2 regions of the Moraxella nasovis genome follow, and region 2 is predicted to be linked to the other one. Evidence: riboswitches for the same ligand, from Rfam matches in the RefSeq annotation. Region 2 holds a riboswitch; the other holds the start of a gene.
What was found. Region 2 has a riboswitch for thiamine pyrophosphate ahead of LU293_RS01440 (ABC transporter substrate-binding protein). Riboswitches for the same ligand answer to the same signal wherever they lie in the genome.
Positions count from the first base shown of each region.

Region 1: it holds a riboswitch for thiamine pyrophosphate, as region 2 does, so the genes downstream of both, thiC (phosphomethylpyrimidine synthase ThiC) here and LU293_RS01440 (ABC transporter substrate-binding protein) in region 2, are expected to answer to the same signal.

Region 1 is NZ_CP089976.1:987,741-1,004,116, forward strand. It holds gene LU293_RS04940 (anhydro-N-acetylmuramic acid kinase) at 113-1,318, shown strand; gene LU293_RS04945 (MliC family protein) at 1,428-1,826, opposite strand; gene fabF (beta-ketoacyl-ACP synthase II) at 2,123-3,424, shown strand; gene hisH (imidazole glycerol phosphate synthase subunit HisH) at 3,808-4,458, opposite strand; gene hisB (imidazoleglycerol-phosphate dehydratase HisB) at 4,570-5,166, opposite strand; gene def (peptide deformylase) at 5,346-5,858, shown strand; gene LU293_RS04970 (acyl-CoA thioesterase) at 5,951-6,490, opposite strand; gene LU293_RS04975 (ABC transporter ATP-binding protein) at 6,566-8,413, opposite strand; gene thiC (phosphomethylpyrimidine synthase ThiC) at 8,684-10,537, opposite strand; TPP riboswitch at 10,617-10,726, opposite strand; gene LU293_RS04985 (D-amino acid dehydrogenase) at 10,899-12,152, shown strand; gene LU293_RS04990 (RidA family protein) at 12,195-12,545, shown strand; gene LU293_RS04995 (GIY-YIG nuclease family protein) at 12,722-15,229, opposite strand; gene LU293_RS05000 (hypothetical protein) at 15,226-15,690, opposite strand; gene LU293_RS05005 (hypothetical protein) at 15,629-15,907, opposite strand; gene LU293_RS05010 (Eco57I restriction-modification methylase domain-containing protein) at 15,900-16,376, opposite strand, start outside.
Region 2 is NZ_CP089976.1:279,924-296,299, forward strand. It holds gene LU293_RS01385 (hypothetical protein) at 1-265, opposite strand, end outside; gene ybaK (Cys-tRNA(Pro) deacylase) at 372-839, opposite strand; gene aroC (chorismate synthase) at 846-1,949, opposite strand; gene rpoD (RNA polymerase sigma factor RpoD) at 2,203-4,062, shown strand; gene LU293_RS01405 (YbeD family protein) at 4,336-4,668, shown strand; gene LU293_RS01410 (exonuclease SbcCD subunit D C-terminal domain-containing protein) at 4,743-6,014, shown strand; gene LU293_RS01415 (AAA family ATPase) at 6,054-9,872, shown strand; gene LU293_RS01420 (hypothetical protein) at 9,876-10,595, opposite strand; gene LU293_RS01425 (D-Ala-D-Ala carboxypeptidase family metallohydrolase) at 10,595-11,365, opposite strand; partial or broken gene LU293_RS09890 (septal ring lytic transglycosylase RlpA family protein) at 12,016-12,363, shown strand; gene LU293_RS01435 (ABC transporter ATP-binding protein) at 12,469-13,215, opposite strand; gene LU293_RS01440 (ABC transporter substrate-binding protein) at 13,254-14,246, opposite strand; TPP riboswitch at 14,327-14,429, opposite strand; gene LU293_RS01445 (ABC transporter permease) at 14,567-15,310, opposite strand; gene radA (DNA repair protein RadA) at 15,321-16,376, opposite strand, start outside.

The sequences.
Region 1 (16,376 bases), 710 kb from region 2:
ATGATTAATCTTGATATTTAGATTTATTGATATATTTTGTTACATTTTCAATGTGAATATTACAAATTCTATTAAAGTCTGTTATTCTACTCTCTTTATAAACGAGAAAATTATGCACTTTGATGATACCGAATTAAATGAACACGAACCGCTTTATTTTATTGGCATGATGAGTGGCACAAGCCTTGATGGATTAGATGCCGTATTATGCCGATTTGATAATGATAAGCCTACAATCATCAACCATCATAGCCTAGCCTTTCCTACCGACTTAAAGTCTGCATTACTGGCATTAACCACCCCAAACGGTGTAGATAGCTATATAAAGGACAATGGGCTTGGATTTGAAAGTGAGCTTGATGTCTTTGGTTGGGCGAGCGTGTTTTATGGCGAGCTATGTTCACAGGCGGTGCTTGAACTCTTGGATAAATCAGGCATGACGGCTGATGAAATTTTTGCCATTGGCTGTCATGGTCAGACGGTGCGTCATCGCCCACATTGGCACTTTAGCCTGCAACTTTTAGACCCCAATGTCTTGGCTGAAAGAACAGGCATTGCCGTGGTTTCAGATTTTCGCCGCCGTGATATGGCAGTAGGCGGACAAGGTGCCCCGCTTACCCCTGCCTTTCATGAAGCTGTATTTAATCATTTTGATGACTGCCCCAAAGCGGTGCTAAATCTTGGCGGTATTGCCAACATCACGGTGCTATCAGATGGCATTGATGAAGTCATCGGCTTTGATACAGGCTGTGCCAATCTTCTGCTTGATGGCTGGGTAAAACGTCATACAGGGGCAGATTTTGATAAAAATGGCGACTGGGCGAAATCTGGGCAGGTCATTCCATTACTACTTAAACAACTATTAACGCATGATTTTTTTGATAAACCTTATCCAAAAAGTACTGGTCGTGAAGAATTTAACCTAGCTTGGCTAGATGATGAACTTGATAAATTCCGAACGAGCCACTCCCCCAACTATACCCCCCAAGATGTACAGGCGACGCTTGTGGATTTGACCGCCGTCAGTGTCGCCAATGCACTTTATGATGTCGCAGGCACAAAAGTTGCCACCACAAAAGGCGTGCTGTTCGTCTGTGGCGGGGGTGCATTAAATGACCATCTTATGATTAGACTAGCTCATCATCTGCCCCACTGGCAAGTGCAGTCTAGCGACACCCTTGGCATAGCCCCCACCTTAGTTGAAAGCACCGCCTTTGCTTGGCTTGCCAGACAGACCATGCTATCTAAACCAGCCAATCTACCGAGTGTAACAGGGGCTAATAAAGCGGTCGTTTTGGGGCAAGTGTGTTTCCCCTAAACTCATCAACTAAAATACATCAAAAGTTTTATCAATCTCAACAAAAAACCGCAAATTAATGCGGTTTTTTATTAGTATACTAACTTGTTAAAAGTTAAAATACTGGCTATTATTCAGCTTTACAGTTAATGTCTGCTGCAACACCATGTAGGTTGCTGTAGCTAAATGTTGCCATATCGCCTTTTTGGTGCCATTCGCCACCATGGCCAAAGATACCTTTTTCAGCAACATAAAGCTCACCAGAAGCAGCGGTTGCAGCGTCTAGAGTGGTAGTTCTACCTTCTAGGTTTAGGTTGATTTGGCTGTCGTTTAGGTAATCAATTTTTGGTGCCATGCCGTTTTCACAGATAAAAGTCTTGCTGTGTGGCTGATAATCGTTCACCGCATTTTTAACTGTTTGAACCGCATTTTGAGTTACGGTTTGAGCTTTATTGATGATATGATCAGTAGCGGTACAGCCAGTTAGAGCAAGTACGCAAGCTGCGGTAATTGGTAATGCAAATTTCATTGTTATCTCCTTTTGGAAGTTAATGGCATAGCCAAAATAGATATGCCGATACATCACAAATATAGTTATTATCACAAAGAAAATAAAAATATATGTCTATGATAAGGATATAACAAAGTAAACCGACAGACAATAAAAAATTTGTATGTTTTGTGTATTTTATGTGTTACTAAGTTACTGGTAACTATCTGATTATATAAAAACTGATAAAAAAATACATCTGTAAACTTTTCATCACTATAAAATCATGCTAAGATAAATTCAATTTGTAACAAAACATGAATGCGGACAATCCTATGATAAAAAAACCAATCCACCACAGCCGTCCAGACAATCAGCGTGTCGTCATTACAGGCATGGGAGCAATCACGCCAGTCGGTAACGACCTTGACACCATTTGGCAAAATCTCATCAATGGCAAAAGCGGTATCACAAAGATTGACAGCTTTAGCGATAAAATTGATATTGGTGAATTTCGCTCACAAATCGCAGGGCTTGTCAAAGATTTTGACGCTCGTGAATTTTTAAATCCCAAAGAGATTCGCCGTTTTGATGAATTTATGCACTACGCCCAAGTAGTAGCCGCCCAAGCCTTATATCATGCAGGGCTGATAGACGACATCAAAGGCGACAGCCTACCCATCAATGTGGACGGCAAGCGTTTTGGGGTGGTGATGGGGTCTGGTATTGGTGGTATCGGAACGATTGAAAACAGCCGAGATACCCTCAAGGCGTTTGGGGCAAAAAAAGTCTCGCCTTTTATCATACCAGGGGCAATCGTCAATATGCCAGCAGGGCTTATCGCCATTCGCCATGCTCTAAAAGGGGCAAACCTTGCCACCTCCACTGCCTGCACCACCTCTACGCACGCCATCGGATTGGGGGCAAGATTGATTGCTTATGGCGACCTTGATGCGGTATTGGTCGGTGGTAGCGAAAAAGCCTCCACACCGCTTGGCTTGGCAGGCTTTGGGGCAATGCACGCCCTATCAACACGCAATGACGAACCCACCAAAGCAAGTCGCCCCTTTGATAAAGACCGTGATGGCTTTGTGTTGGGTGATGGGGCAGGGGCATTGGTATTAGAAAGCCTAGCTTTCGCCAAAGCTCGTGGGGCGACCATCTTAGCGGAGCTTGTGGGCTTTGGCATGAGCGATGACGCAAGCCACATCACCGCACCGCCTGACAATGGCGAAGGGGCAAAACGTGCCATGCAAAACGCCCTAAATGACGCAGGACTAAATGCCGATATGATAGGCTATGTCAATGCACACGGCACCAGTACGCCAGCAGGCGATGTCGCTGAAAGCCGCGCCATTCAAGCTTTGTTTGGCGATGATATTTTGGTCAGCTCAACCAAATCCATGACAGGACACCTACTTGGGGCAGCAGGGGCGGTGGAAGCCATCTTCACTATCCTTGCTCTACAACACCAACACCTACCCCCCACCATCAACTTAGATAATCCTGATGAGCGTTGCACCTTAGACTACATTGCCCATACCGCCCGCAGTGTCAATAATGTCAATTATGCCATCTCAAATAGCTTTGGGTTTGGGGGTACAAACGGCAGTTTGGTATTTGGTCGCTTTGCATAGCACACGCTTAACCAAACCGCCTTTGGCTAGGTTGGTAAATCCAGCTTATCCAAAGGCAGGTTAGCTACTAACCTTAGGTTGGGTCAAGCTTGTAAGACCTAACCTTTATATGTGTTGAGATTGGCGTAGTATTTTTTGCTCATATTTAAGCCATGTTTTAAGCCCAAGCTTTACTATATAAAAGCTTGGGCTTTTTTTATTTAGCAAGTCTTTAAAAATAAGCCCAACATCACTACACAAGCGCCCCAAAAGATTGGGGCGGATTTTGGGTATTAAATAGACAGTATATATAATATATAGAGTATGGACCCCAAATTTTGGGTATCAGCTGTGGTGCTAAATTGAGCCACTGATGTCATCGGCATATGGTTTCACATGGAACATCATATTTGCCAATTGACGAAATTTGACAGCAATTTTAGACCAGCGTGATGGCTTTTTTCTGGGTGAAATTGCGTGATGAATAGATTGTCTTTGATGACACTGGCACAAAATTTTACCCCATAATCACACGTCGCCACAATAGCCCCAGCGTTGCGAGCATCTGCCATATCAGGGGTGCAATAATAACTGTGCGTAAAATAAAAATGCTCACCGCCACAGCCGTCCCACAGCACATGGTCGGTGTCGGTATTGACCGCATTCCAGCCGACATGGGGGATTTTGATTGGTTGGTCGCAGTCTGTCCATGTGTCGTCAAATTTTTGGACATTACCTGCCAAAATACCAAGACAATCTACTCGTCCGCCTTCGGTAGAATAATCAAACATCGCCTGCATACCCACACAAATCGCCATGACAGGCTTGGTCAATAAAGCGTCCTTGACTGCCACGTCCACCCCTGCATTTTTCATGTGCATCATGGCATCGCCAATCGCCCCCACACCCGGTAGCATGACCTTGTCCGCCTGTTTGATGTCGGCAGGTCTATTGGTTAAGATGACCTTTGCACCTGATTTGGTGAGTGCATTTGCCACAGAATATAAATTCCCCACGCCATAGTCAAGCAAAGCAATTTTTGAAAAATTCATGATAAACCCTTAGCCGATATCATTTAGTTGATACAATTAACCTAATACAATATTAAGTCAATAAAACAATATTAAGTCAATAAAATTAAGCCGATACAGCCAAACACATTGTTATTACAGCACATTCTTGGTAGATGGCAATGCCCCATTGGCACGCTCATCAATCTCACACGCCATACGCAAGGCACGGGCGAGTGCTTTGAACACGCTTTCTATTTGATGATGGCTGTTCTTGCCTTTTAGGTTGTCAATGTGCAGTGTGATGGCGGCATTGTTGACAAGACCATAAAAAAACTCGCTGAACAAATCCACGTCCAATCTGCCCACATAAGCACGAGTAAATGGCACGTCCATATGCAGGCTTGGGCGACCTGAAATATCCACCACCACACGGCTTAGGCTCTCATCAAGCGGTGCATAAAAATGCCCATAACGGCGAATGCCTTTTTTGTCGCCCAAGGCAATTTTTAGGGCTTGACCAAGTGCGATGCCAATGTCTTCTACGCTGTGATGGTCATCAATGTGCGTATCGCCTGTGCATTTGATTTCAAGGTCAAACAAACCATGGCGAGTGATTTGCTCTAACATATGATCCAAAAATGGTACGCCTGTATCTAGCTGACTTTTGCCTGTGCCGTCAATGTTGATGGCAACAAAAATCTGCGTCTCGGCGGTGTTTCGGCTAATTTGTGCGGTGCGTGGGGCGTTCATGACATCTCCTGTCTTGGCATTTGCTTGACAAAAACACCATTTTACACAAAATTTACTCATTTTGGGGGAAATTTTTATGAAAAATCAGCCCCAAGATGTCATAAACTTATGCCATAAACTTTGCCAATCAAAGTGCTTTGGATTATAATGAGATAACTCAACCTTTAATCGAGATAACTATGGCACTTTTACCGATTTTACATTATCCAGACCCACGCCTGCGGACGGTCGCCAAAGATGTTTTGGTGATTGATGATGACATCAAAACACTCATCAAAGATATGTTTGAGACCATGTATAATGCCCAAGGCATAGGCTTGGCTGCCACCCAAGTAGACAGACACATTCGTGTGGTGGTGATGGATTTGGCAGGACAAGATGAAGATCCACAACCAAAAGTCTATATCAACCCCAAAGTAACTCCACTCACCGATGAGGTCGCCCCCTACAAAGAAGGCTGTCTGTCTATCCCAGAGGTGTATGATGAGGTGTCTCGCCCCACTCGTGTCCGCATAGAGGCATTAGATGAGCATGGCGATGAATTTAGCGTAGAAGCAGACGGACTGCTTGCGGTGTGTATTCAGCACGAGCTTGACCATCTTAATGGCGTGGTATTCGTAGATTATTTGTCTCGCCTAAAACAAGACCGTGCCAGAGATAAAGTACGCAAAGTTACCGCCAAAAACACCTAATCAAAACATCTAATCAAATCAAAACACCCAATAAAAACCCAAGATAAACTCTTGGGTTTTGGGTATCAAAAATCCAACTCAATAAAGGTTAGTTAAGGAAAAGGACGCAGTTTATCGGCATCAATCCACGCCTGCACCCATTCATCAGGTGGCAGACTGACATCATGATAACCAAGCTGATTGAGCACATCTTGACTATCAATGCTCTTGCCTGTTTTGATGTTGGTAACGGCGGTGCGTAGCAAGGCATGACAAGCACATACCCCTTTGACCCACAAGGTTTGTTCCATATAAAACCAACGCCCATCAATGGCTACGACACGAGTTTTCATGGTAACTTTGTCAAAGGCACGGATACGCTTTTTGTATTGAATGGTACTACCTGCTACCACAAACCCCCAACGGTTTTCAAGCAGTTTTTTGCCAAGTCCTGCCCTAATGGCAAAATCCGTCCGCCCCAAATCAAATAGCGTAAAAATCCGTCCGTTATTCATCTCCAAAAAATTATCAATGTCATTTAATTGCACCGTAAATTGGTATGTGGCGGTGTCGGTCAAGCGAAGTTTGTCGCCTTGTTTAAAGTCTAATGAGCTTTTGGCTAGGGTTTTGGCTAAACGTAAAAATGGGTACATAATCTACCTTCTTTGGTTTGATGAGTATGGTTGTGCATCAACAGCAAATATTTAAAACATTGAAAAAACAAGTCGTCAGCCGTCCATCTCTCCTAAAAATCCGCCACTTTGTCTTGCCCAAAGCCCTGCATAAATACCGCCACGAGCGATAAGTTCATCATGACTGCCCATCTCCACAATCTCCCCTTTATCCATGACAACCAGCTTATCTAGGCTTGCAATCGTGGAGAGACGATGGGCGATGGCGATGACGGTTTTGCCGGTCATCATGTCGTCTAGGCTTTGAGTGATGGCGTGTTCTACTTCACTATCTAGGGCGGATGTGGCTTCATCAAGCAGTAAAATCGGTGCGTTTTTGAGCATGACACGAGCGATGGCGATACGCTGACGCTGACCACCAGACAGCTTAACCCCCCGCTCGCCGACTTGTACATCAAGCCCTGTATTGCCATATTTGTCGTGTAGGCTTTGGATAAACTCCCACGCATGGGCTTTTTTGGCAGCCATGATAATCTCATCATCAGTCGCATCAGGTCTGCCATAGGCGATGTTTTCTCGCACGGTGCGGTGAAGTAGGGACGTGTCTTGGGTTACCATGCCGATTTGATGGCGAAGTGAGTTTTGGGTAACTTGGCTGATGTCTTGACCATCAATACAAATTCGCCCACCGTCCACATCATAAAATCTTAGCAACAGATTGACAAGGCTAGATTTACCCGCCCCACTTCGCCCCACCAGACCGACTTTCTCGCCTGCTTTGATGCTAAGATTAAATTGATTAAATAGCCCAAGTTGATCATCACCACGCCCATAATTAAACACCATCTCATCAAAAACAATATCCCCTGCCGTCACCACCAAATCCTTGGCACCATCTTTGTCTGTGATGGCGTGTGGCATGGTCAGTGTTCCCATACCATCTTGCACCGTACCGATATGCTCAAACAAAGTTGCCGTCTGCCACATGATCCACTGAATCATGCCTTTTAATCTAAGGGCAATACCACTTGCCACCGCAATCGCCCCCACCGTAACCTGCCCTTGTGTCCACAGATAGACACCGATGGCAGTAGAGCCGACAATCATCATCAAAGACAACAGTTCAGTGGTCGTACCTAGCAAAGACACCCACCGCATTTGGGCGTGGACAGTACTCATAAAGTCCGTCATGGCGGATTTGGAATAATCTAGCTCACGGTGTGAATGGCTAAATAATTTGACCGCACTGATGTTGGCATAAGCGTCCGTGATACGCCCTGTCATCAAGGCTCGTGCGTCCGCCTGCATACTTGCGGTTCGTTTTAGACGTGGCAAAAAAATTTTCATAATCACGCCTGCACAAACAAGCCACGCCACAAATGGCAAGAACAGCCACACATCAAGCCCAAACAAAATCACACCGCTCGTTACAAGATAAGCGATAACAAATGACATCATCTCCGCCATCGTCATAATCGTATCACGCACGGCAAGAGCGGTTTGCATCACCTTGGCAGACACACGCCCTGAAAATTCATCTTGATAAAACTGCATGGATTGCCCAAGCATGTGCTTATGAAACCACCATCTAAGTCGCATGGGAAACACGCCTTGCAAGGTCTGAAAGTGGATCAAATTCCCCAAAAACTCGCCAATGATAGACAAGACACACAAGCCCAAAATCAGCATGATGGTCGCCCCTTTTTCTTGCCAAAGGGTCTGTGGGCTATAAGTGGTCAGCCAATCTACCACATCACCTGCCCAAGCAAATAACAGCGAACCAAATATTCCCAAAAGCATGGATAATAGCATACGCATCAGTATCCAGCCACGAGCACCCGCCGTACACGCCCACAAAAAGGCAAATAATCCGTCTTTGGCGGTGGGCATGGGGGTGTCAGGATAAGTGTCTAGGCGGTTTTCAAAGTAGGAAAATAGGGACATGAGTTTTTTTTTATAAATGATACGATTAAAACTTACTATTATAACAGTTTATCATCACATAAACAAAAAACCGCCCAAAGGACGGCTTTTGTGGTGGTTTTATTTTCGGCTATGGCTTGAAAAGTATGCTGACAAGAAAACCGTTTGTGGTGAGCTATGCCTGCCCATGACGGTTTTCCCGCCCTTCGATAGTTCGGCAAGCTCACTACTCAGGGCGAACAAAAAACCAAACTAACACACTTTTTGAACCACCCCCTTATTTTCTTATGGCTATATAGCACGATACAACCGACTGCCTTCTTCCTTAAATTTCTCTTTCATCTCGTCCATTCCCTTGGCATACTCACGCACGTTTTGGGTGATTTTCATCGAGCAAAATTTCGGGCCACACATAGAGCAAAAGTGAGCCGACTTGTGGGCTTCTTTTGGCATGGTCTCATCGTGCATGGCTCGGGCGGTGTCAGGGTCTAGGGCAAGATTAAACTGATCTTCCCAGCGAAACTCAAAGCGTGCCTTAGACAAGGCATTATCACGCACCTGAGCCAGCGGGTGTCCTTTGGCAAGGTCGGCGGCGTGGGCGGCGATTTTATAGGTGATGATACCGTCTTTAACGTCTTTTTTATTGGGCAGACCTAGATGCTCTTTTGGCGTAACATAGCACAGCATTGCCGTACCATACCAGCCAATCATCGCCGCCCCAATGGCACTGGTGATGTGGTCATACCCAGGGGCAATGTCGGTCGTGAGTGGTCCTAGCGTATAAAATGGCGCTTCATGGCAATGGGTTAACTGCATTTCCATATTCTCCTTAATCATATGCATGGGAACGTGTCCAGGCCCTTCAATCATTACCTGCACGTCATGCTCCCACGCACGTTTTGTCAGCTCACCAAGCGTGATAAGCTCGCTAAATTGAGCTTCGTCATTAGCGTCCTGGATTGAGCCGGGGCGAAGTCCGTCCCCTAAGCTAAACGCCACGTCATAGGCTTTGGCAATTTCACAAATCTCATCAAAATGCTCATACAAAAAGTTTTCTTTATGATGAGCCAAGCACCACTGTGCCATAATTGAACCGCCACGGCTGACAATGCCCGTCAAGCGATTTGCTGTCATCGGTACATAGCGAAGTAGCACCCCTGCATGAATGGTAAAATAATCCACGCCCTGCTCGGCTTGCTCAATGAGCGTATCCTTAAAAATCTCCCACGTCAAATCTTCGGCAACACCGCCCACCTTTTCAAGGGCCTGATAAATCGGCACCGTCCCAATCGGTACAGGCGAATTGCGGATAATCCATTCACGAGTTTCGTGGATATTTTTGCCGGTGGACAAATCCATAATCGTGTCCGCCCCCCAACGAGTTGCCCACGTCATTTTGGCGACTTCTTCATCAATGGACGAGCCAAGTGCCGAGTTACCGATGTTGGCGTTGATTTTCACGAGAAAATTTCGCCCGATAATCATCGGCTCGCTCTCTGGGTGATTGATGTTACTCGGGATAATCGCTCGTCCGCTTGCGACTTCTTGACGGACGAATTCAGGGGTAATTTCACGCACCATTTTCGCCCCAAAATTTTGCCCTTGATGTTGGCGTAAATCCACCCCATCTGCTTGGCGACCGTTTTCACGAATGGCGATGTACTCCATTTCAGGCGTGATGATGCCTTGTTTAGCGTAGTGTAATTGGGTAACGTTTTTGCCTTGTTTGGCTCGGCGTGGTTTAGAAATGTGGGCAAAACGAATGCCTTGGGTGCGAATGTCGTTTAAGCGTGCCTTACCAAAAGCCGATGTCAAACCGTCCAAAATCTCGGTGTCATCACGCTCGACTATCCACTGTTCACGAAGTTTTGGTAAGCCTTGATTTAGGTCAATCTGCACATCTGGGTCGGTATAAACGCCAGACGTATCATACACCAAAATTGGCGGATTTTTCTCCACGCCGTCTTGGGCGAGACCTGTTGGCGTGTCAGTCAAGCTAATCTCACGAAATGGCACACGAATGTCGGCACGACTGCCCTGTACATAGACTTTACGAGACGCTGGCAAGGTGCGAGTTAGGTCTTTTGCGTCTTGTTCGTGCTGATTGACGACTTGGTTTAGGTGGGGATTTGTTAATTGGCTCATACATTTTTCCTTAAATTGGCTTTAACAAATCAAGCCAATAAAGAAATTTTGCCCGTATGGTTGCCAATGGCGGAAAAATGACTTTGATTAACTTGATTCCTACGGCAGTATTAACTGCATCAGGTTCAACGGATTTTGTGTTAAAAGACACAATCTCGGCAATCTAAAATTGCACTCCGTCAAGTTAATTACATTGTAACACAACAAATCCCCAAAAAACCAAACCATATTTTTTGATAAACATAAAATATTTTTATCTTTTAGGGAAAGTCTCTTGTTATTCATCAGTGTGCTTGTTATCATATGGGGTTGTTATCATTTGGTTGTCATTTTGTTATTCAAGGATTGTATAAGGATTGCTATGAAAGTGATTGTGCTAGGCGGTGGTGTGATTGGTGTTACATCTGCTTATTATCTTGCCAAACAAGGTGTTGATGTAACCGTCATTGAACGCCAAGCAAATGTTGCCGAAGAGACAAGTTTTGCCAATGCAGGGCAAATCTCCCCCGGTTATTCCACCCCTTGGGCAGCCCCCGGCATCCCTGCCAAGGCTACCAAATGGCTATTTCAAAAACACGCCCCCTTTGCCATCGTACCTGACGGCACACTTTGGCAGACCCAATGGGCAAAGCAAATGTTCGCCAACTGTACCGCCGAACGCTACGCCATCAACAAAGAACGCATGATGCGTGTCGCTGAATATAGCCGAGACTGCCTGCAAGCACTCCGCCAAGACACAGGCATCAATTATGAACATCGCACCAAAGGCACACTACAATTATTTAGAAAACAAGCCCAACTAGACGTGGTGGGTCGTGATATTGAAGTGTTAAAAGAATGCGGTGTCGCTTATGAGCTATTAGGTCGTGATGAATTATCTCGTGCCGAGCCTGCTTTGGCACACGCCAAAGATAAGCTTGTGGGCGGACTAAGACTGCCCAATGATGAGACAGGCGATTGCAATTTATTCACCAAAGGCTTGGCAAAAATCGCCGAAACTTTGGGGGTAAAATTCTTATTCAATCAGACCGTACAAGAAATACAGCACAACGGACAGACCATCACAGGCGTATTAGTTGATGGCAAAATCCTTAAAGCAGATGCTTATGTATTAGCATTTGGTAGCTATTCTCGTGCCATCGCCAAACACTTAGGATTAAGCCTGCCTGTCTATCCTGTCAAGGGGTATTCTTTGACCATACCTATTATTGATGAAAGCCTTGCCCCTGTCTCAACCGTGCTTGATGAGACTTATAAGATTGCCATCACTCGCTTTGATAATCGCATTCGTGTCGGTGGTATGGCAGAATTATCAGGATTTAATTTAAAACTAAACCCACAGCGTCGTGCCACCCTTGAAATGGTAACCCGTGACCTATTCCCCGCAGGCGACCTATCGCAGGCGAGCTTTTGGACAGGTCTTCGCCCCATGACACCAGATGGCACGCCCATCATCGGCGAAACTTCTTTTGATAACTTGTTCATCAATACAGGGCATGGCACACTTGGCTGGACGATGGCGTGCGGTTCAGGCAAGCTTGTCGCTGACATCATCACCAAACAAACCCCAGACATCAGCCTAGATGGTCTGTCTTTGGCACGCTATCAACGATAACAACCAACTACCAACAACCCATTTAATCAACAAGGATAATTCATGAGCAACATCACCAAACTTGACAGCAACGACAGCCTAAGCGAAATCGCCATTCATCAAGGCGTGGTCTATTTGGCAGGGCAAGTACCCAATGACGACAGCCTAGATATTAAAGGACAATCTCGTGAAGTATTCGCCAATATAGACGAAGCCCTTGCCAAGGCAGGTACAGATAAATCAAAACTGCTATCTGCTCAGGTGTTCATTACCGATTTGGCGAATTTTGACGCATTTAATGCCGAGTGGAATGCGTGGGTGCAAGGCATCACACCCCCTGCTCGTGCGACCATTGAAGCAAAATTAGTCAATCCAAAATGGCTGATTGAGATTATGGTCATCGCAGCCATTTAATCAATAAGGATTTAATATCAATAAGCTCATCACACCAAAGCACCAAGCCTAGATATTTGTAGGGTTTGGTGCTTTTTTTTGGGTTGTGATAAAGTTAGATTATGGTTGTGGTTGATTGGGATAAAGTTGAAATTTTGATGGGCTAAGCATCTTAAGTACATCAAACATTTAAGTAATCAAACATCTATTTTATCAAATTCATCTCGCCCCACCACCGTATTATAAAGCCCCACCTTGTCTTTGTGTCTGTCTAGCCCTGTGTATTCTAGACTACTGTCTTCATAGCGTTTAAATTTATATACCGCATCATTCATCAGACTGCCATTAAAGACATTTAGGCGGTTTAGCAGAGCAAAATCTGATTGCGTAAGACCTGTTACACGGCGAAATAAATCAGGTTCAAGCTGGGTAATCACATCTTCTAGACAATGCTCACGATAATCGGTCAGATACATAAATATGGGTATGCGTGTGGCGAATTTGATGAGTTTTTCTTGGATTTGTTTGCGAAGCGATTTGTATTCTTTTTCTTCATCGCTAAGTTCTTTTTTCTCTTTGGGTGTCAGCTCATCGCCTTTTTCTTTTTTTGTTTTTGCCACGTTTTCAGATTTATTGATGATTGTCTCAATGTCTTGGTTTAGACTTCTAAATCCTTCAATACCCATTAAAGCTTTCATCGCTTTATCATCATTCATCAGCCGTGTCAATGTGTCGTTATCCACATTAACAAGTAAAGCACTCTCCCACCGCCGTGCCAAAAGTGTGGCAGTCGTGCCACTCATCGCCATGTCTAGAACGCCGCCTGCATCTATCTGCTTCATCGTGCTACCATCATAGGCAAGCACAGGCAAAAAGCGGATAAACTCACCCACCTTTTGTTCAGGATTGGTGTTCGTGTTGTCCAACCGACAGCTGTATTCAGCGATTTGGCGTAAGGCTCTATTGGGAGCAAAATCAAAGACATAGCACTGCTCTTTTAAGATGGTCTCGCCATGTGGGTCGGTGGGGTCATAGTTTTTAAGCACCCAAGGGGTCTGCACCCGAAATGCCGCCTGAAAATAAGTCTCTGGGCTTGTGGTATTACGGAGCATAAAAATCCCCGTCCACGGAGCGACCGATACGCCTGTGGTGAGCTTACCGCAGGAGAGCGTGATGGTCTTGGTGGTCAAAGGATTGCTGCCCATCGCCTGCTGTACAGGGGGCAAGGCTTCTACACCAATACCTGCCTGCGTGCCTGCACAGACGATAATTTTATACTCATGAAAAAACTGATTTTGTTTTTGGGCCAATAAATTATTCATCGCAAAACAGCTCGCCACAGATGGCAAAAACCAAAAAGTATGCAGTAGCCCATTTTTTAGATGCACATCACTAAATGGCATGGGCGGTTTTTTTGCCCCCATTTTTAGGGTGTCTACGGTCATCTCAGGCAGTTTGTTTTGGATAAATTCTAGCCAGCGTTGCACTTCGTTCTCATGGATAAACCGTGCCGTATCGCCATCACCTGTCGCACGAAAAAACTCATTTAAATCAAATTCATTAAACTCGCCTTTCTTTGCCACATCACGAATGCTATCAGGGAGCTGATAGGTCATCATCACCATCTTGGGTAGTGATAAATACGGATTTTTGCCGTATGTGTCGTCCCACTCGGCTTTGGCTTTTTGTTCGTCTGAATACGTCCAGTTAAAAATCTGCTCTTCAATAAATTCGCCTGACGACATCGCCCGAAATGGCGTGCCTGACAAATACAAATAGTGGTCTGTGGTAATCGGCAAAAGCTCTTGGTCAAAGTCTTTTAAAAATGAGCTTTCGGCAAATTCTTGCTCTTTTTTGTCGGTTTCGCCATCAAATAAATCACGAGCATTCTCACGCCACGCCCCATAATGATATTCATCAAAAATCACGCAGTCCCAATTTAGGGCGTGTACCCATTCATTTTTGGCTTTGATACCGCCTGATCTGGTTTTGCCCAAAAAGTCTTGAAATGACCCAAAGCAGACAATCGGGCGATTTTTATCCGCCGTGTCAATCGTCAAATCGCTGTTTTTGCTGATGAACTGCCAACCTACAAAATCCACATGGCTTTTTAGGTCATTTTCCCAAGCATCTTGCACCGCAGGCTTGAACGTCAAAATCAGTATACGCTCCCAACCCATCGCACGGGCAAGCTGATAACTGGCAAAAGTCTTGCCAAATCGCATTTTGGCATTCCACAAAAATCTGGGCGATTTGCCATGATTGGCAGGCTCTGCCGAAAAACTCTCAAAATACGCCTTGGTGCGTGCCACCGCCTGTGCCTGCTCAGGACGTAGCCCAAAATCTGCCGTGCGCCTGTCCGCCATCGCCTTGCCTGTCTTAACAGTCAAAAATGCCGAATGGACATCGTCTAGTGTGCAAGCGAACCACTCGCCATTTGGTCTGTCAAAACCCATCTTAATCAGGGCTTGATGAATGGCATGGTCGCTAAATGTCGTGCCGTCATCACGAACCGCCAGCTCATCAAAGACAATCCGCCAGCTCTGGCGTGGTGTGGCAATCGGATACTGTGCCTGCACACGTTCCAAGGCGGTCTTGGTGGTGTAGCCGACCTTGATACAGCCGTCAAACCGCTCATCGGTATAGGCATAAATGCGGGGTGGGTTTAGGGTGTCGGTGAGATTGACGGGGGTTTGTGGGTTCATTGGGTTTTTCTCGCTTTTAAGAAAAATTCAATTTCATCATTTTGAACTTTTTGATGATAAAAATTTAAAAAATCTTGTTCAAGATATTTATGACCATCTAATAAAAAAGGAATATGATTTCCCAAATCATTTGGCGAGATAATTAAATCTAATTTATCCGTCAATTCATTTTTATCCAAAAATTCTTGAACAATTTGTGTCGTTGTGGGATTACTATATAAATCAAATTCTTGATAATTTAATCCATCAATTGACGCCAGTTCTTTTCGTTTTTCGTATTTAAAGTCTTGAATAACATCTTGACAAAATTCCTTAAAATTTTCAAAATCTGTTGGCTTTTTAATCGCTTTTGTTGATAAAATAGAAACCTGTCGGAATTTGCTTTTATCTGACAAATCTCTAATATAAAAACATTTTTTTGCTATTTCTATTACGAATTTCTTTTGGTGGATAATCCACATAAAATTCACAATTATCCAAATCAAAATGCTGTTTTAACTCATCTCTACCGCTATAAAAACAGCTTAAAAAATCTTTTAAATCCAAAATATCATCAGCATTAGTAACAATACCGCCCAAATTTTGCTCGGCATTATCCCTAATAGATTGAAAATGTTTAACTAGATTAGTTTGATTAAAAGATACATTGCGTGTTTTTAACGTATAATTTTTACTCATTTTCAAGCTCCATCGGTCTAACCATCTTTTCAATAAAAGCAATCTCATCATCAGATAAACCATATTTTTGATACAATTCATCATCTGTCCACGATTTTGAAAAGTCTTGCATAGGTACGAATTGATAAACTTTTTGAGTTCCATCTTGTGTATTCTTTTTAAGTAGAACCAAAAAGCGGAAAAATCTTGTACTAATATAAGACATTACATTTTTGCAAATTTGTTCATTTTCAAATGTTCCAATAACTAAATAAGTTTCTGTACAAGCTGTATTTGGTTTACCCAAAAATGGTTTTCCTAATACCCAAAAATTAGATGAAATTCTTTCCCCATAAGCTCTTGCAATATAAACTTTATACTGATTAACCCAATTTCTATTCCTATCTATATCATTTAAACTTATATAATTTATACCATCGCTTGTATACAATTCAACACTGTTACTATTTGATTTTGATTGTCCACGATA
Region 2 (16,376 bases):
GCCCGTGAGCATTTAAGCGTTGTGTCACAAGATCAGTCTTTTTGATGTCAGTGGTTTTACTGTTTTTTTGGGCGTTGACATCTTTAGTATCAATAGAGTTAGTCTTGGCAAGCTCATCTTCCACCACTGGCTGCACCTCATCATAGGTTGAGTTGGTTTCAGTAGGCTCAAGTCTAGTAAAATTTGGATTTTCTTGGGCACAGCCAAACAGCGTCGCACCCGCCGCAAATATGCAACTCACCTGGTATTTTTTAAGTCGTCTCATTTATTTGCCATTACTTCTAATTACTGCCTAATAAAGCCCTTAATTGAGCCACCAAAGCACCGTAACGTCGTATCAGATACGGCGACCCACCCAAAAGATATGTTAATTACACATCTACAATATCACAAAACGCCGCCCCTAAAATTTGTGCCAAATCGCTTGGGGAAATGCCGATATCCAAACCACGTCTTCCACCACTGATGTACATTTTTGGCAAAGCTTGGGCGGATTTATCCACCACTGTTTTTAGGCGTTTTTTTTGTGCAATAGGGCTGATACCGCCAGCGATATACCCTGTGATACGTTCTGCATTGGCAAGCTGTGCCATCTGCACTTTTTTTACGCCAAGCGACTTTGCTAGCTTTCGCAAACTTAACTGATGGCTCACAGGCAAAACTGCCACATAGTGCGACTTATCATCACAGACAAGCAGCGTCTTAAACACCACATCAGCACTAAGCCCAAGTTTATCAACCGCCTCTTGACCAAAATTGCTGTTATTGGGGTCATGGTCATATTCGTGCAAGCTAAAATCAATGGCGTACTTTTTTAAAAGCTTGGTTGCTGGCGTCATGGGATATCACACGATTGGCTTTAACGGTGGCACAACATGAGCATTTTGCCCACGATGGCGTAAATAATGATCAAGCAGCGTGATAGCAAGCATCGCTTCAGCAATCGGAGTGGCACGCACACCCACACAAGGATCATGTCGCCCTTTGGTTAGCATTTCAACCGCCCTACCATTAACATCTATGCTTTTACCTGCCGTGGTAATACTGGCAGTTGGTTTTAGGGCAATTTTAGTAATGATCGTTTGACCGCTTGAGATACCCCCTAAGATGCCACCTGCATGATTAGCACAAAAGCCATCTGGCGTTAATTCGTCACGGCTTTCGTGTCCAAACTGCTCAGCAACCAACATACCATCGCCAATTTCAACGCCTTTGACAGCATTAATCCCCATCATCGCATAGGCAATGTCAGCATCCAAGCGATCAAACACAGGCTCACCAAGCCCTGCAGGCACACCTGTTGCTAAAATAGTAATTTTCGCTCCCACGCTTGTGCCTTTTTCTCGGCACTCGGTGATAAGTTTCTCAAACTCAGGCACAGCATCCATATCAGCACAGAAAAATGGATTGCTATTGACAAGTTGCCAATCAATATCATGTTCAGGAATCAACTTAGCCTTAACGTTACCAATTTGACTGACAAATCCTCGCACCTGCACGCCTAAATGCTCCTGCAAAAACTTCTTAGCGATCGCTCCTGCCGCCACTCGTACAGCTGTCTCACGAGCAGAAGAGCGTCCACCACCACGATAATCTCGAAACCCATATTTCATCGTGTAGGTATAATCAGCATGGTTTGGACGAAAAGTATCTTTAATGTCGCTATAATCTTTAGATTTTTGGTTGGTGTTACGGATGAGTAGCCCAATTGGCGTGCCTGTGGTTTTACCCTCAAACACCCCTGAGATAATCTCAACAATATCGTCTTCTCGGCGTTGGGTGGCAAATTTGCTTGTGCCAGGTTTACGGCGGTCAAGATCAACTTGCAAATCAGCTTCACAAAGCTCTAAGCCTGGTGGCACGCCATCTACGATTGCCATTAAGCCTGCCCCATGCGATTCACCACAAGTGGTTACGGTAAATGATTGTCCGATTGTGTTGCCTGCCATGCCTAATCCTTAATAAAACTAAATCGACTTACTTCGCGAATAACCACTAAAACACTAAGGATGCACAACTTTTTATGTTTATGGTTAAAAATTGCACATTATCTGTTAAAAAGTGGGTACACCCTAGATAAAATGATTCATATTATAACACAATGAACCAAAAAGAAAATCAAGACAAACACTTTAAAAATCGGTGACCCGCCCTTATCATGTGTTATAATAATTTTTTAGACACAGGCATAAAAGAGCATCTATGAGCGAATACGAAACCACTTCCCAATTAGCCGCCCTAATTCAGCTTGGCAAAGAGCAAGGTTATCTAACTTATGCTGAAGTTAATGACCAAATGCCAGAATCTGTCACCGAAAGCGATCAAATTGAAGACATTATTCAGACGCTAACAGATGTCGGCATTCCCATTTATGAAGTCGCCCCTGATACTGATGATATTTTGCTTACCGAAAACAGTAGTGGCGGTGCTGACGATATGGTTGCAGATGAAGCAGCAGCTGTACTTGCTAGTGTGGAAACTGAACCAGGTCGCACCACCGATCCTGTGCGTATGTACATGCGTGAAATGGGAACGGTAGATCTACTGACTCGTGATGGCGAAATCGAGATTGCCAAGCGTATCGAAGAAGGCACACGAGAAGTGCAGTACATCATGGCATATTGGCCCGGTACGGTTAAATTTGTCCTTGAAGAATATGCTCAAGTTCAAGCTGGAGAAAAGAAAATCTCTGACATCGTTACAGGATTTCTCACCTTAGAAGATGATGAGTTTATTCCAAGCGAAGAAGCCGAGCTTCGTCCTGCTGATCTTAAAGAAGCACACGATCATGATAATAGCGATGATGAAGAGGATGATGGCGATATCGACACCAGTGATGATGATAGCAACCTAGACCCTGAAGAAGTGCGTGTGCGTTTCGAAGAAATCCAAGAGCTATTTAACACAGCACAAACCGCTCTAGAAAAGCATGGACACAGCCACAAAAAAACCAAAGCTGCCTATGATGAGCTTGCTGATAAATTTATGCTAATTAAGCTAAATAATCGTCTAAGCGATCAGATTATGGAGCTGATGAACAGCGTCTACCAAGACGTGCGTGACTGCGAACGTAAAATTATGCGTCTCGTCATTCGTCGTGGTAAAATGCCGTTAGATGAGTTCAAAAAAACCTTCCCAGCCAATGAAACCAACTTAGACTGGCTACCAACTCGTATTGAAGGTGAGCCAAGTTTTGCTGAAACTTTGGCTAGTGTTCAAGATAAGGTTATTAGCCTTCAACGTCAAATCGCTGAACACGAAAAGACGCTTCACATGGACGTTAAGAGCATGAAAGCAGTCGCTCGCCAAATGGCAATCGGTGAATCTAAGACTCGCCGTGCCAAAAAAGAAATGGTAGAAGCCAACTTACGTCTTGTAATTTCTATCGCTAAAAAGTACACCAATCGTGGTTTGCAGTTTCTTGACTTAATTCAAGAGGGTAATATTGGCCTGATGAAAGCGGTAGATAAGTTTGAATATCGCCGTGGCTATAAGTTTTCAACTTATGCCACTTGGTGGATTCGTCAAGCCATCACCCGCTCGATTGCCGATCAAGCTCGTACTATTCGTATCCCTGTGCATATGATTGAGACGATTAATAAGATTAACCGTGTTAGCCGTCAGCTCTTACAAGAAATGGGGCGTGAGCCGACACCTGAAGAGCTTGGCGAACGTCTAGAAATGGACGAAGCCAAAGTGCGTAAAGTACTAAAAATCGCCAAAGAACCTATCTCAATGGAAACTCCCATTGGTGATGATGAAGACAGCCACTTGGGTGATTTTATTGAAGACAGCACCATCTCAAGCCCTGTGGAAAGTGCAACCGCTGAAGGCTTGCGTGAAGCGACTCGTGCCGTACTTAGTAATCTTACCGACCGTGAAGCTAAAGTTCTAAAAATGCGTTTTGGCATTGATTTAGCTTCTGATCACACTTTAGAAGAAGTTGGCAAGCAGTTTGATGTAACTCGTGAGCGTATCCGCCAAATCGAAGCTAAGGCGTTGCGTAAACTTCGCCACCCAAGCCGCTCTGAGCATTTACGGTCGTTCTTAGAAAATGATTGATTTAAAATAAATAAAAATAAGGCAGAGATTTTTTTTGCCTTATTTTTAAAGATTTAATCTGCTGATTGTTTTGTCATTAAAACAGTAAAAGATGTCAAAAGACGACCAACCCACCCTTTATACTATGACAAGATGGCAGGTTTTTTAATAATCATTTAAAAAATTGGTGAAAATATAAAATAACGGTTGTATTTGTATATATGCTAGCAGGGATTGACTTTTATTATAAAACCCCCATCTACTAGTCATTACAACTATATTTAAGGCAATAAAATGACCACCAAAATAACCAACCTAAACTGCACACCTACCGCCGTCAATGCCACACGCACTGAGATTCAAAATCCAGAATTATGGGAGTTTCCCATGGAATATCCGCTTAGCATCATCGGGCATGAAGGTGAGCATGACACCCTAAAAAATGAAGTTACGCTGATTTTGGCAGAGATTTTCCCCACCTTTGATATGGCAAGCGTGCAAATTCGCCCCTCCAAAACAGGTCGCTTTCATGCCATCAAAGCCAAGCTTTATCTAACCTCTGCCGATGAAGTTAATCGCCTATACACCGCCCTTGACAAGGCTAAAACTGTGCGAACGGTCGTCTAATTTACAAAAAGACCCCCTTGTATTTGGTGGTCTTTTTTTATACACTAAAACTTTATGACAATCGCTTATCATCAATGCCAACTTTTGCCCCCATTCCCCCAAAATCCCCCACTGCCTTGCGTGTTTTACACACCTCTGATTGGCACATCGGCAAACGCCTATTTAACCAAACTCGCTATGATGAATTTGAAGCGTTTTTAACATGGCTAATCACCGTGATTGACCGCCATAAGATTGATGTGCTACTTGTGGCAGGCGATGTATTTGACACCATGACCCCAAGCAACAAAGCCCAAGAGCTGTATTATGATTTTTTAGGTTTGGTTGCCAAAAGTCACTGCGAGCATATCATCATCACCGCAGGCAACCACGACAGCCCCACTTTTTTGGACGCCCCCAAAGCCCTATTAAAATCGCTCAACGTACAAGTCATCGGTCAAGCCACAGACGATCCCACAGACGAAGTCATCGTCCTAAAGCAAGACGACGATACACTTGCTATCGTCCTTGCCGTGCCGTATTTACGAGATAAGGATATACGAGCAAGCGGTAGTTTTGATGATAGCTCCCAAAAGCTTACCCAAACCAACGATGGTATTGCCAAACACTACCGCACCTTAAGCGAGTATGCCAAAGCCCTACAAGCAGACTGCACGAAAGCAACCCCCATCATCGCCACAGGGCATCTGTTCGCTGCAGGGGCAAGTGTATCATCAGAAGATGACGGTATGCGAAAAGAGACGGTGGTCGGCACACTTGGACAACTAGACGCCAGCGTCTTTGATGAGAGCATAGATTATGTCGCACTCGGACACATTCACGCACCGCAGACAGTAGCAAACCAAGACCGTATCCGCTACTGTGGTTCACCCATTGCCATGGGTTTTGGTGAAGCGGGCAAGATAAAACAAGTACTAATCGCTGATTTTGACCCAAAAACACCGACGATTTACTCGTTGGCAGTGCCTATTTTTGTGCCACTTGTGCGTATCAAAGGTGATTTTGATACCATTAGCAATAAGCTTAATCAACTCATAGCACAAGACCAAAAAACCTATGCCGAGATAGAATACACAGGCGATACGCTAATGCCACAGCTTGCAAGTTTAATTAGGCAGATGCTTGAACACACTCCCATCACCGCACTTAACATCATCAACAAAAGTCAGTATCAACACATCTTAAAGGCAACACATCAAGGCGAAAGTCTCAAAGAGCTAAGTGAGCTTGATGTCTTTAAAAAACGCCTTGAGCGAGCAGAATTAGACAGCGGGCATGAAGCACTTATCCATGCCTACCAAGCAGTACTGCACGCCATTCATGACAGCGATGATAACGCTTTATAACCACAAAACCTATCAACATTATTAGACCTATTAATTATTATGAAGATTTTAAATCTTAGTCTACAAAACATCAATTCTTTAAAAGGCAAATGGTGCATTGATTTTACCGACGAAGCTTTTAATCGAGATGGTATTTTTGCCATCGTGGGGCAGACAGGAGCAGGTAAGACCACAATTTTTGATGCGATATGTTTGGCAATTTTTGGCAAAACCCCACGCATCAACAAAATTAGCACCGCCCAAAACGACTTGATGAGTGTCGCCGCAGCAGAATGCTCATCACAGGTGGAATTGCAAATTGGCAATAAACTGCACCGTTTTTACTGGTCACAAAGACGAGCAAGAGGTAAGGCGGACGGTAAATTACAAGCTATTGAACGAGAGATTAGTAGCATTAGCCACCCTTTTGACAACAATGGCAAAATCATTGAAACCAAACCAAACCTGTGCGATAAGCTTGCGGTGGATATTTTACACATGAATTTTGAGCAATTTACCCGCTCAGTCATGCTTGCCCAAGGTGAATTTTCGGCATTTTTAAAGGCGAATGCCAACGAGCGTGGCGAGATTTTAGAAAAAATTGCAGGCACTCAAATTTATAGCCAAATCAGCCAAAAGACCTTTGAGATTCACAAACAAAAAAACGAAAACTTAACCGCTTTAAAAAACAAACTAAGCGGTAGCCAAATGATGAGCCAAGAGCATTTTGAAAATTTACAACAAACCATCAAAAACACCGAACAGGCTTTATTAACCAATCAAACAAAAATAAATGACATCGAGCAAAATATTAAACTTATTTTTGACAAAAATAGTCTACAAGAAAAAATAGACACCGCTCAAGATAATATCCATCATTTTAGTCAAAAGCTACACGATTTTGCCCCAGATTTAGCACGCTTACAGCAGGCTAATTTAGCTTATAGCATCACCCCTTTATATCAAAAAATCAACGACAGCATCGCCCAAAAAAATCACACCAAACAAAATATTAACGCTTTAAAAGATAACCTGCCTGCGTTGCAAGAACAGCTGGCAGATGCCAAAAACAGCCAGCAGCAAGCACAACTTGATTTTGATACCAAACAAAACGAACAACAAACTGCCTTACCTGTCTTTAGGCAAGTTAGAAACCTAGACAGCACTCTTTATCATCTAAAAATAAACTTACAATCTTTAAACACAGAAAAAACCAATCATCAACATCAGATAGATGATTATCAAAAAGCGATTGATAAATTTCATAACAAATTAAATGCCGATAAAGAGCAATTAGCCACTCTCAACAACAAAAGCGACCATCATACCGATAATTTTGGGAATGACTTAGGCGGTGATTTAGGCATGCTATCAGGCTTAAACCATCAATTTAGCCTTCACACCAATCAGCTCATTAAAATTGGGCAAAATATTCAAGAAAACGCTCAAAAAATTAAGGCTTTTGGAATACTAATCAACAACAAAAGAGAAGATTATAAAACCGTTAATCATACGCTTAAACAAACAAAGCAGCAATTTGATAAAAGCTGTGATGAGTTTTGTCAGTTGTTTGCACTTGACCGCCAAGCCTTTGATATCTCAAAAATCAATCATTATGGTTCATCTTTACAAAATGATAAAAATAAATGTGTGCGTAGCATAGAGTGCTTTGAGCAACATCAAAAACTGACGCAAAAATTATCCGCAACCCATGAGCAAATTAAAACTCATCAAGACAAACAAAGCAGCTTATTAAGCACACAAAAAAACTTAACCATAAACATTGAGAACATTAATAAAAAACTTGCCAAAAAAAATGATTATTTAAACACACTAAAGCACAACGATGAACTAACCAAAGAGCTGACTTTATTAAAACAAAAGTTTGACGCTCTAAAAAACGGTGAGCCTTGTCCGCTGTGTGGCTCACTAGATCACCCTTATAAATCAAGCCTAGATAATGTGCATCATTATGACAATAAAGACCATAAAGCAAAAATTACCGCTATTGAACAAGAAATTACCAAACTATCTGATGAAGTGCAACAACACAACAATGAACTCATTGGCATTAATAAAGACCTAAGTCATTGCAATGACGAGCAGCATAAACTACAAAAACAACGTGATGATTACCAACAAGAAATAAGCGATATAATTTCATACATCAATCAATTATTACAAAAATTTGATATCGTTGTCTGTGCTGATAATTGTGATGATATTCAACAAACAATCGCCCAAAAAGAGCGACAACTTAGCGATCAAGAACAGCATTACCTTGATTACCAAGATAAATTAATCAAGCTTAATAGCAAATTATCACAGCTTAGTAATGAAGAATCTATGATTAAAAATCAAGGCATATCCTTAAAAGAGCAGCTTAATTTATTAAATCAAAATCATCAGACTTATAACAAAGAAAAAGATGAAATAACATTAACGATTGATAATACAATCAATGATATCAATGGTTATTTATCCAAATATCAACAAACGGCTGTGGAAGTATCGTATAATAATCATCAGTCGTTACAAGCGTGTTTTGATATCGCATGCCAAACGCTTAGCGAACGTATCACGCATTTAACTTATCTTCATCAAGAATATCAATCTTTGGTGCAACAAAAAGAGCAATTAACAAAAGCCATTAATGAAAACACTTTACATTTAGACAATCAACAAGAGCGGTTAAATAATGCCAAAGCTAATTTAGAAAAAATATGCCAACAGATTGCCGAGCTTGATGACAAATATCAAAGCACCATCAAAGAACGCCAAACACTATTTGGCGAAAAAAATGTGGACGATGAAGAACAGCAATTACAAAAATCTTTGGCAGAATGTAAACAACGATTAGATGAAGCGACTCAAGCGTTTTATACCGCAAGCAGCGAGCTGGTAAAACAAAAGGATAAATTGGATTATCATCAAAATACCTTAAAACAGATTGAACAAACGCTCACCATCTCTCAAGACGAGTTTTATCACGCCTTAACAGAAAAATCTTTTAAGGACAAGGACGACTTTATTCAAGCGATACTGCCTAAAGATGTAATGGATGAATTAGCCGCCACTCATCAGCATTTAACCATTCATCTACAAAACAATGAAGAACAATTAAAAGCAGAAAGTGAAAAGTTAGAGCAATTAATAAAAACAAATCCATCTTTAAAAAGCTTAAACTTACAAACTTTACAAGCTGATAAAATGTTATTGCAACATCAAAATAATGATTTAAGTGAAGACAATGGCAAAAATAAAACCATCTTGGCAAATGAGCAATCAGTTCGTCAGCAGAACAAAGAACTCACCCAAAAGATAATTAGATATGAAAATGACATCAAAATTTGGGAACAATTAAACGCCCTAATTGGTTCATCAGACGGCAACAAATACAGAAATTTTGTGCAAGGGCTGACGCTTGAGCTGATGCTTCACCATGCCAATGAGATTTTGGGTGAGATGAGTAAGCGATATGTGCTGGTGCATGGCGATGATAAGGGTAATAAAAGCACGTTGGATATTAGCGTGATTGACACCGCTCAAGGTGGCGAGATGCGTAGTACGCAAAATCTATCAGGTGGAGAGAGTTTTATTGTATCGCTCGCTCTTGCGATGGGGCTTTCCAAGATGAGTAGTGATGATGTACAGATTGATTCGCTGTTTTTAGATGAAGGGTTTGGCACACTAGACGATGAGATTTTGGACGTGGCATTAACCGCCCTATCAGGGCTGTATGACAGCGGCAAACTCATCGGTATCATCTCTCATGTAAATGCCCTAAAAGAACGGATAGGCACAAAAATTTATGTGAAAAAGACATCAGGCGGAGCAAGCGAACTTGACGGGGCAGGAGTTAGTCGCTTGACTTGTTAACAGTTAACCCACAACGGTTTGCCAAAATGCTTTTTTGGTAGATGGATTTTTTAGCATAGTAGACAGTGTCGGTAGTGTGACCACCTTATCTATCTGAGCGTGGATAGTGTCAATTATACCTAAATCGTACATAAACTCACCCATATTACTCAAAAAAACCACGCTTGGCTTTTGCTTAGCAAAACTTCCTATTAAAAACGGCACAAAAAAACCACCAAAACCACTCTTAGCCAATGCCACATCGTAGCTTTGATTATCATCTTTCGTGAATGGATAGTGTGCTTCATGAAGTAAAAACCCCATGCCGCTACTTGTCGCTGTTCGCTTTAAGGCATCTTGCAAAGACAGCCACAGTGATTTTTCTTCAGGTGTCATCTGAAGTTTATCAACGATAAGCACCCAAGTGCCATAGCGTAATCCTTGTAGCTGATAGCGAATTTTTGTCTCGCTTGGGCTTAATTCATCTATCGGTTCGCTTTTAGTTGTAGCATTTATTACACTGACGGCTTTTTTATCGGATACATCAAGCTTGTCATGCCAAACTGTATCAGTATTCATACTTTCATCTAAGATGGCGTCTGGCTGCACTTGAAAACACTGATTAATGCGATCAATATACGGCTTTGTGTGGCATATTTTTGCCCGCTTATCCACCCATAAATCAATGCCGATTAATGAAGCAATGTGGCGATTTTGAATGCCAATTTGGCTATCTTTTGACATTAGTAATCTACCGTTAATGGTGGTGTATAACGACAAACTGAATTAGGCTGCGTGTAATTTACCCCCCATTTGCGATAGCCTTGGGTGTCTAAATGCAAAGCTCCTGTGGCATAAACACCTAGACCAAGCTGCCATTTTGCACCTTGCTCATGCCAAAATTGACACAGCATATCTTGAAGCTGCAGCATCTCACTGCTATTAGCGTCATAAGTTGGCACCCAAATATCAATAGCGGCATTCATGGTGTGCTTACTTGCCTTAGCACCGCCAGCACATTGATTTAACGCATGATTACGATACACCGAGCGAATCTTAGTACTAGGTGGCAAAATCCCAACTTGGCGTAATTCATGATACAGCTGAATGGTCGGTAAAATCTTAGCCCAAAGTTCAGTTGGTGGCACTTGATAAGGCTCGGCATTACATTCACGCCAAGAACGTGCTGTCGTCAGTAGATTATGTAAAGGCGGCACAGCTTTTGCACTGCCAAGCTGAGTTGCAAGATAAGTCTGGTAGTGTATGACAGCATCTTTTTGATCGGGATGATCCTGCAGCCACTGCCAAAAATGCTCAGCACTACCGACCATCTCATTATGCTTATCATGCTCATGGCTATGGCTATGGCTATGGTTATGATGGTCAAAGGTAGCCACTTCAAGATGGGTTGTTTTAGCCTGTACAGCAGACATCATTGACAATGCCATCAGCCCTGTTATTATTTGCGATACTCTTTGGGTTTTAAATTTTATCTGAAATTTACTTGATCGCATACCCTACCCCATGACGAATCATCTTTAAAGATTGCTTTATTATATCATCTTCTGCCCCAAAACCTAAAATTGTGTGGCAAATTTTAGGCTTAATTTTACAGCTAATAAATGTCGAATAATCCACTCCTTTTGGCATTAATTTTAAGCAAAATCAACACTTTTTTATTTAAGTTGTTGTTTTTAAATTAAATTTATGCCTTGAAATTTAAAAAAATGGTGTTACTATATAAAGATTGGAATCATCCAATATATACTATGCCTTAAATTTAGATATTCTTAGTTGTTTTTAAACTTAAGGCACTTTAGTTTTATTAAAATTATACGTCTTTTGACGGATAAGAAATACACCAAAACGCACATCTATCGTACAATGTGACGTAAAAGTTAACCATAACGCACAGTGCTTATGGTTATGCGAGGTAGTAATGAAAAAACATCTTAACTTTTTAAGTCTAGCTTTACTGACCGCTAGTCTTAGCCTACCAGCTCAGGCTAGTGATACAAATGAGAGCGACATTGATAAGGTTTTGAGTAAGCTTACCGAACAGTATGACAACGCATCAAGCCTTGTCAAGTCGGTTAGACAGCCTGCATCCTTGGCACTAAACAGTCCGCTTGTAAATAAGACTGATGTCGCTGTTAACGACTCAGAGCCTGTTTTAGAAAAACTAACAGCAGTGGCATCAAACACCGTAAAACGCTTTAAGCAAACAGGCTTAGCATCTTGGTATGGTCGTCAGTTTCATGGTCGCAAGACTGCCAGTGGCGAACGCTTTGATATGAATGCCCTAACTGCTGCCCATCGCTCACTACCACTTAACTGCTACATTAAAGTTACCAATAAAGACAACGGTAAGTCAGTTGTGGTAAAAGTGAATGATCGTGGTCCTTTCCATGGCAATCGTGTGCTTGACTTATCTTATGGTGCTGCTAAAGCCATCGGCATTACCAGTAAAGGTGTGGGTAATGTCAGCATTGAGCGTGTTGATAAACCATAATCTTCAAAAAAAAAATACACCTAACTAAGCACATCACAGGTCCAATTAAAAAACCAACCGATCGGTTGGTTTTTTAATTGCACTTATCACAATTTAGATAACATCTTAGGATAATGCTTGTAGCAGCTCTTGTTTTAATCTTAAATATGCCGAACTTTGAGTAAAATTTGGCATATCTGGCACATCAAAACAAGCAGTAAAAGTTGCAGGTTTACCCTTAAGTACATAGATACGACTTGCTAATGCAATCGCCTCATCAATATCATGCGTAATCATCAAGCAAGCTAAACTTGCCTTTTGGCGAAAATCATCAAACCAAATATGCATTGCCGATTTTGTCATAAAATCAAGAGCAGAAAACGGCTCATCAAGCAACATAACACCATCATTACTCAGATAGGTTCTTAGCAATGCAGCACGCTGTCTTTGACCTCCTGAAAGCTGACTTGGATATTTTAGCTCTTGCCCCACCAAGCCAAACTCCGCGAGCTTTGGCATAATGTGCTGAGCGATTTGCACCTTTGACATTTTTGCCAAAACTAGGGGTAAAGCGATATTGTCATAAACAGTCTTAAAGGGTAAGAGCAAATCTTTTTGGAGCATATAGCCCACATGACCTGGCTTGCCTGTCACGTCCATGCCATGAATAAAAACTCTGCCTGATGTCGGCATTAATAACCCTGCTGCGATATTAAATAACGTTGTCTTGCCCACGCCACTTGCCCCAACGATGGCAACAACGTCGCCTTCGTCAATGGATAAGTTAAGCCCATGCAATAGTTCATCACCATCAAATGTGTGGTGAATATCCACCAAGCTGAGCTTTTTAGGTGGCAGATTTATCGTACTCATTTATGCACAGCCATCAAGTTAGCATTTATAAGCCCATGTTATTTTTGCTCAGCGGGCAGGTAATCATTGGTCACGCCTGCTTGGGGCATAAATGGTTTTTTAACCAGTCCTTGGGCATACACCCAATCAAAGAAACGATCCCAGCGATCATAATCAAAACGACCCCAATCGCCCTTCTCATCTAGATATTGTGCACTCATGTACTTTTGGCTAGCATGTGCAAGCTCTTTATTGGTTTCTGGTGCATGCTTTAATAGAATATCTGCACTTTTTTCTGGATTTTTAGCGGCGTATAGATAGCCATCCTTAATGGCACTAAGTGCTTTTTTATATTTTTCTGGGTTTTTAGTCAGTTCATCGCTATTTGCAATTAGCACAGGAGCATAATAGTCAAACACAGGATCAGCATCTTTTAAATAAAAGAAATTCGTATCCACGCCTTTAAGCTCTGAATGAATGCCATCCCAGCTGTAATATGCCAGCAAATAATCAAACTGACCTAATCGTAATGCTGAAGTTGCATCAGTGCTCTCACCTGGCACAGGATTTAACGGCGCACCAACAATACTTGCCACAGTCGCATCGTCCACAGGATCTTCCCAAGTAGAATATCGCTTGCCATGCAAATCCTTTGGCGATGTCGCACCTAGAGATTTAAGCGACATCAATCCTACGCTGTTATGCTGAGCAATCGCTGCTACAGCGGTGATAGGCTCGCCCTTATTGAGACGTTTTACCATATTTGGCTGAAAATACACGCCCAAATCTGCACGCCCACTTGACACAAGCGTTGATGAGCTATCCTCTGATGGCTGTACGATTTTTGCCTCAAAGCCTTGTTTAGCAAAATACCCTTGATCTAATGCCACATACAGCCCAGTATGGTTGGTGTTTGGCACCCAGTCAAGGGCAATGATCAAGGGTTCAGCCTGTTGAGTGGTATCGCTACTTTTGACAGGTGGCTTACACCCTACAAGCAATAAGCCTGCTGTCAAAACCGCGACAAATTTATTTGCAAATGTCATTTGCATAAGTTACTCCGATTTAAAGCGTCTAAAAAGACGACAATTTAGAATAAAGCTAACAGCAATCTGACATAAGCCAAAAAAAAATAGATTAATCATAAGTTTCCTACGCCAGTATTAACTGTATCAGGTTCACGGGTATCATCTCAGCTTTTTTGTATAATTTAAAAAGCACCCCGACTATTTTTACAGTATAGATAATTAATAAAAACTTTGCAACGCTTTTATTAAGCTTTTATTAAGCTTTTATTAAGCTTTTATTAAGCTTTTATTAAGCTTTTATTAAGCTTTTATTAAGCTTTTATTAAGCTTTTATTAATAACTGATTATTTTACATAGTAATATCTTAAGACACGCCTTTCGATAAGCTTTATCAAAGCAATTAACATCAACGTCAAAACACTAATAAAAAATATCACCGCAAACATATTATCAAGCTCATAGGACTTTCTTACTCGAGTCATATAAACACCAAGCCCATGATAACCGCCCAACCACTCAGCAATCACCGCCGAAATTAACGCATAAGATAAGGCAACTTTTAACCCCGTAAAAAAATAACCCATCGCAGAAGGGATTTTTAAGTGGCGATACAGCTGGTATTTTGTGGCTTTTAATGATTGAAATAAATTAAGCTGTTCTTTTTGGATTGAGTTAAAGCCATCAAGCAGTGCGATTGTCATTGGAAAAAATACCGACAATACCACCAAAACCACCTTTGGTAAAATACCATAACCAAGCCAAATCACCAAAAGCGGAGCTATAGCAATGGTAGGTATGGTCTGATTTAATAACAAAACAGGATAAGTCAGCTCTTTAAAAATTTTAGATAAATCCATCAAAATCGCTAAAACAAAACTTAATATAAGTCCAATCACCACACCTAAAAACGCTGTCCATAGCGTATATTTGGCATGCATGCCCAGCAATGCAATATCATCAATAAATGCCCAAATAATCTGCCAAGGAGAAGGCAGTAGATAATCTGGCACTAAGCCAAATCCCACCACTGCCTGCCACATGATGAGTAATAAAAATACCAAACTATGCTGTTTTAGGTGGCGTATCATCTAGCGTGCCTTAAAATAATTCAAATGCCTTAGCAAGAGCATCATCGAGACGATCGACAGCGATGACGTGAATGCCGCCAAACATCGTTTGGTCTTTTGGGGCATTCGCCTTAGGAATGATGGCATGAGTAAAGCCGTGCTTACTGGCTTCTTTTAAACGCTCTTGACCGTTAGGCACAGGACGAATCTCACCGCTCAGCCCCACTTCTCCAAACACGGCAAGGCGTGGCGGCAATGCTTTAGCACGCAAGCTTGATGCACAAGCAAGTAACACCGCTAAGTCTGAGCCTGTCTCCATAACTTTAACACCGCCGACGACATTGACGTACACATCCTGCCCACTCGTGTGAATGCCACCATGGCGGTGCATGACAGCCAGTAACATGGCTAAACGCTGATAATCAAGCCCTAAAGCCATACGTCTTGACTGCCCATGACTGTCATCAACAAGGGCTTGCACCTCCACGAGCAGTGGGCGTGTACCTTCACGGCTCACCATCACCACCGAGCCTGCGATGGGTTTTTCATAACGACTTAAAAAAATCGCAGATGGATTAGCCACTTCCTTAAGCCCTGTATCAGTCATGCCAAAAATACCAAGCTCATTGACTGCACCAAAGCGGTTCTTGACTGCACGAATCATACGAAAGCGACTGTCACTCTCACCCTCAAAATACAACACCGTATCTACCATGTGCTCTAGTACTCTAGGGCCAGCAAGCGAGCCTTCTTTGGTAACATGACCAACAAGAAATAAGGCGGTTCCCGTCTGCTTGGCAAAACGAGTCAGCATGGCAGCAGACTCTCTAATCTGTGCCACGCCACCGGGAGCAGACTGTATCGCCTCTGTGTATAACGTCTGAATAGAATCTATCACCGCAACAGCTGGCTGTTCGCTGGTTAAGGCTGCACAAATGGTCTCAACATTCGTCTCAGCAAGCACACGCAAGCGATCGGTCGGTAGGCACAGACGCTTGGCACGCATAGCGACCTGAGATAAGCTTTCTTCACCTGTGATGTATAACGCTGAACCTGCTAAGCTATCAATCGCTGCCATGTTAATGGC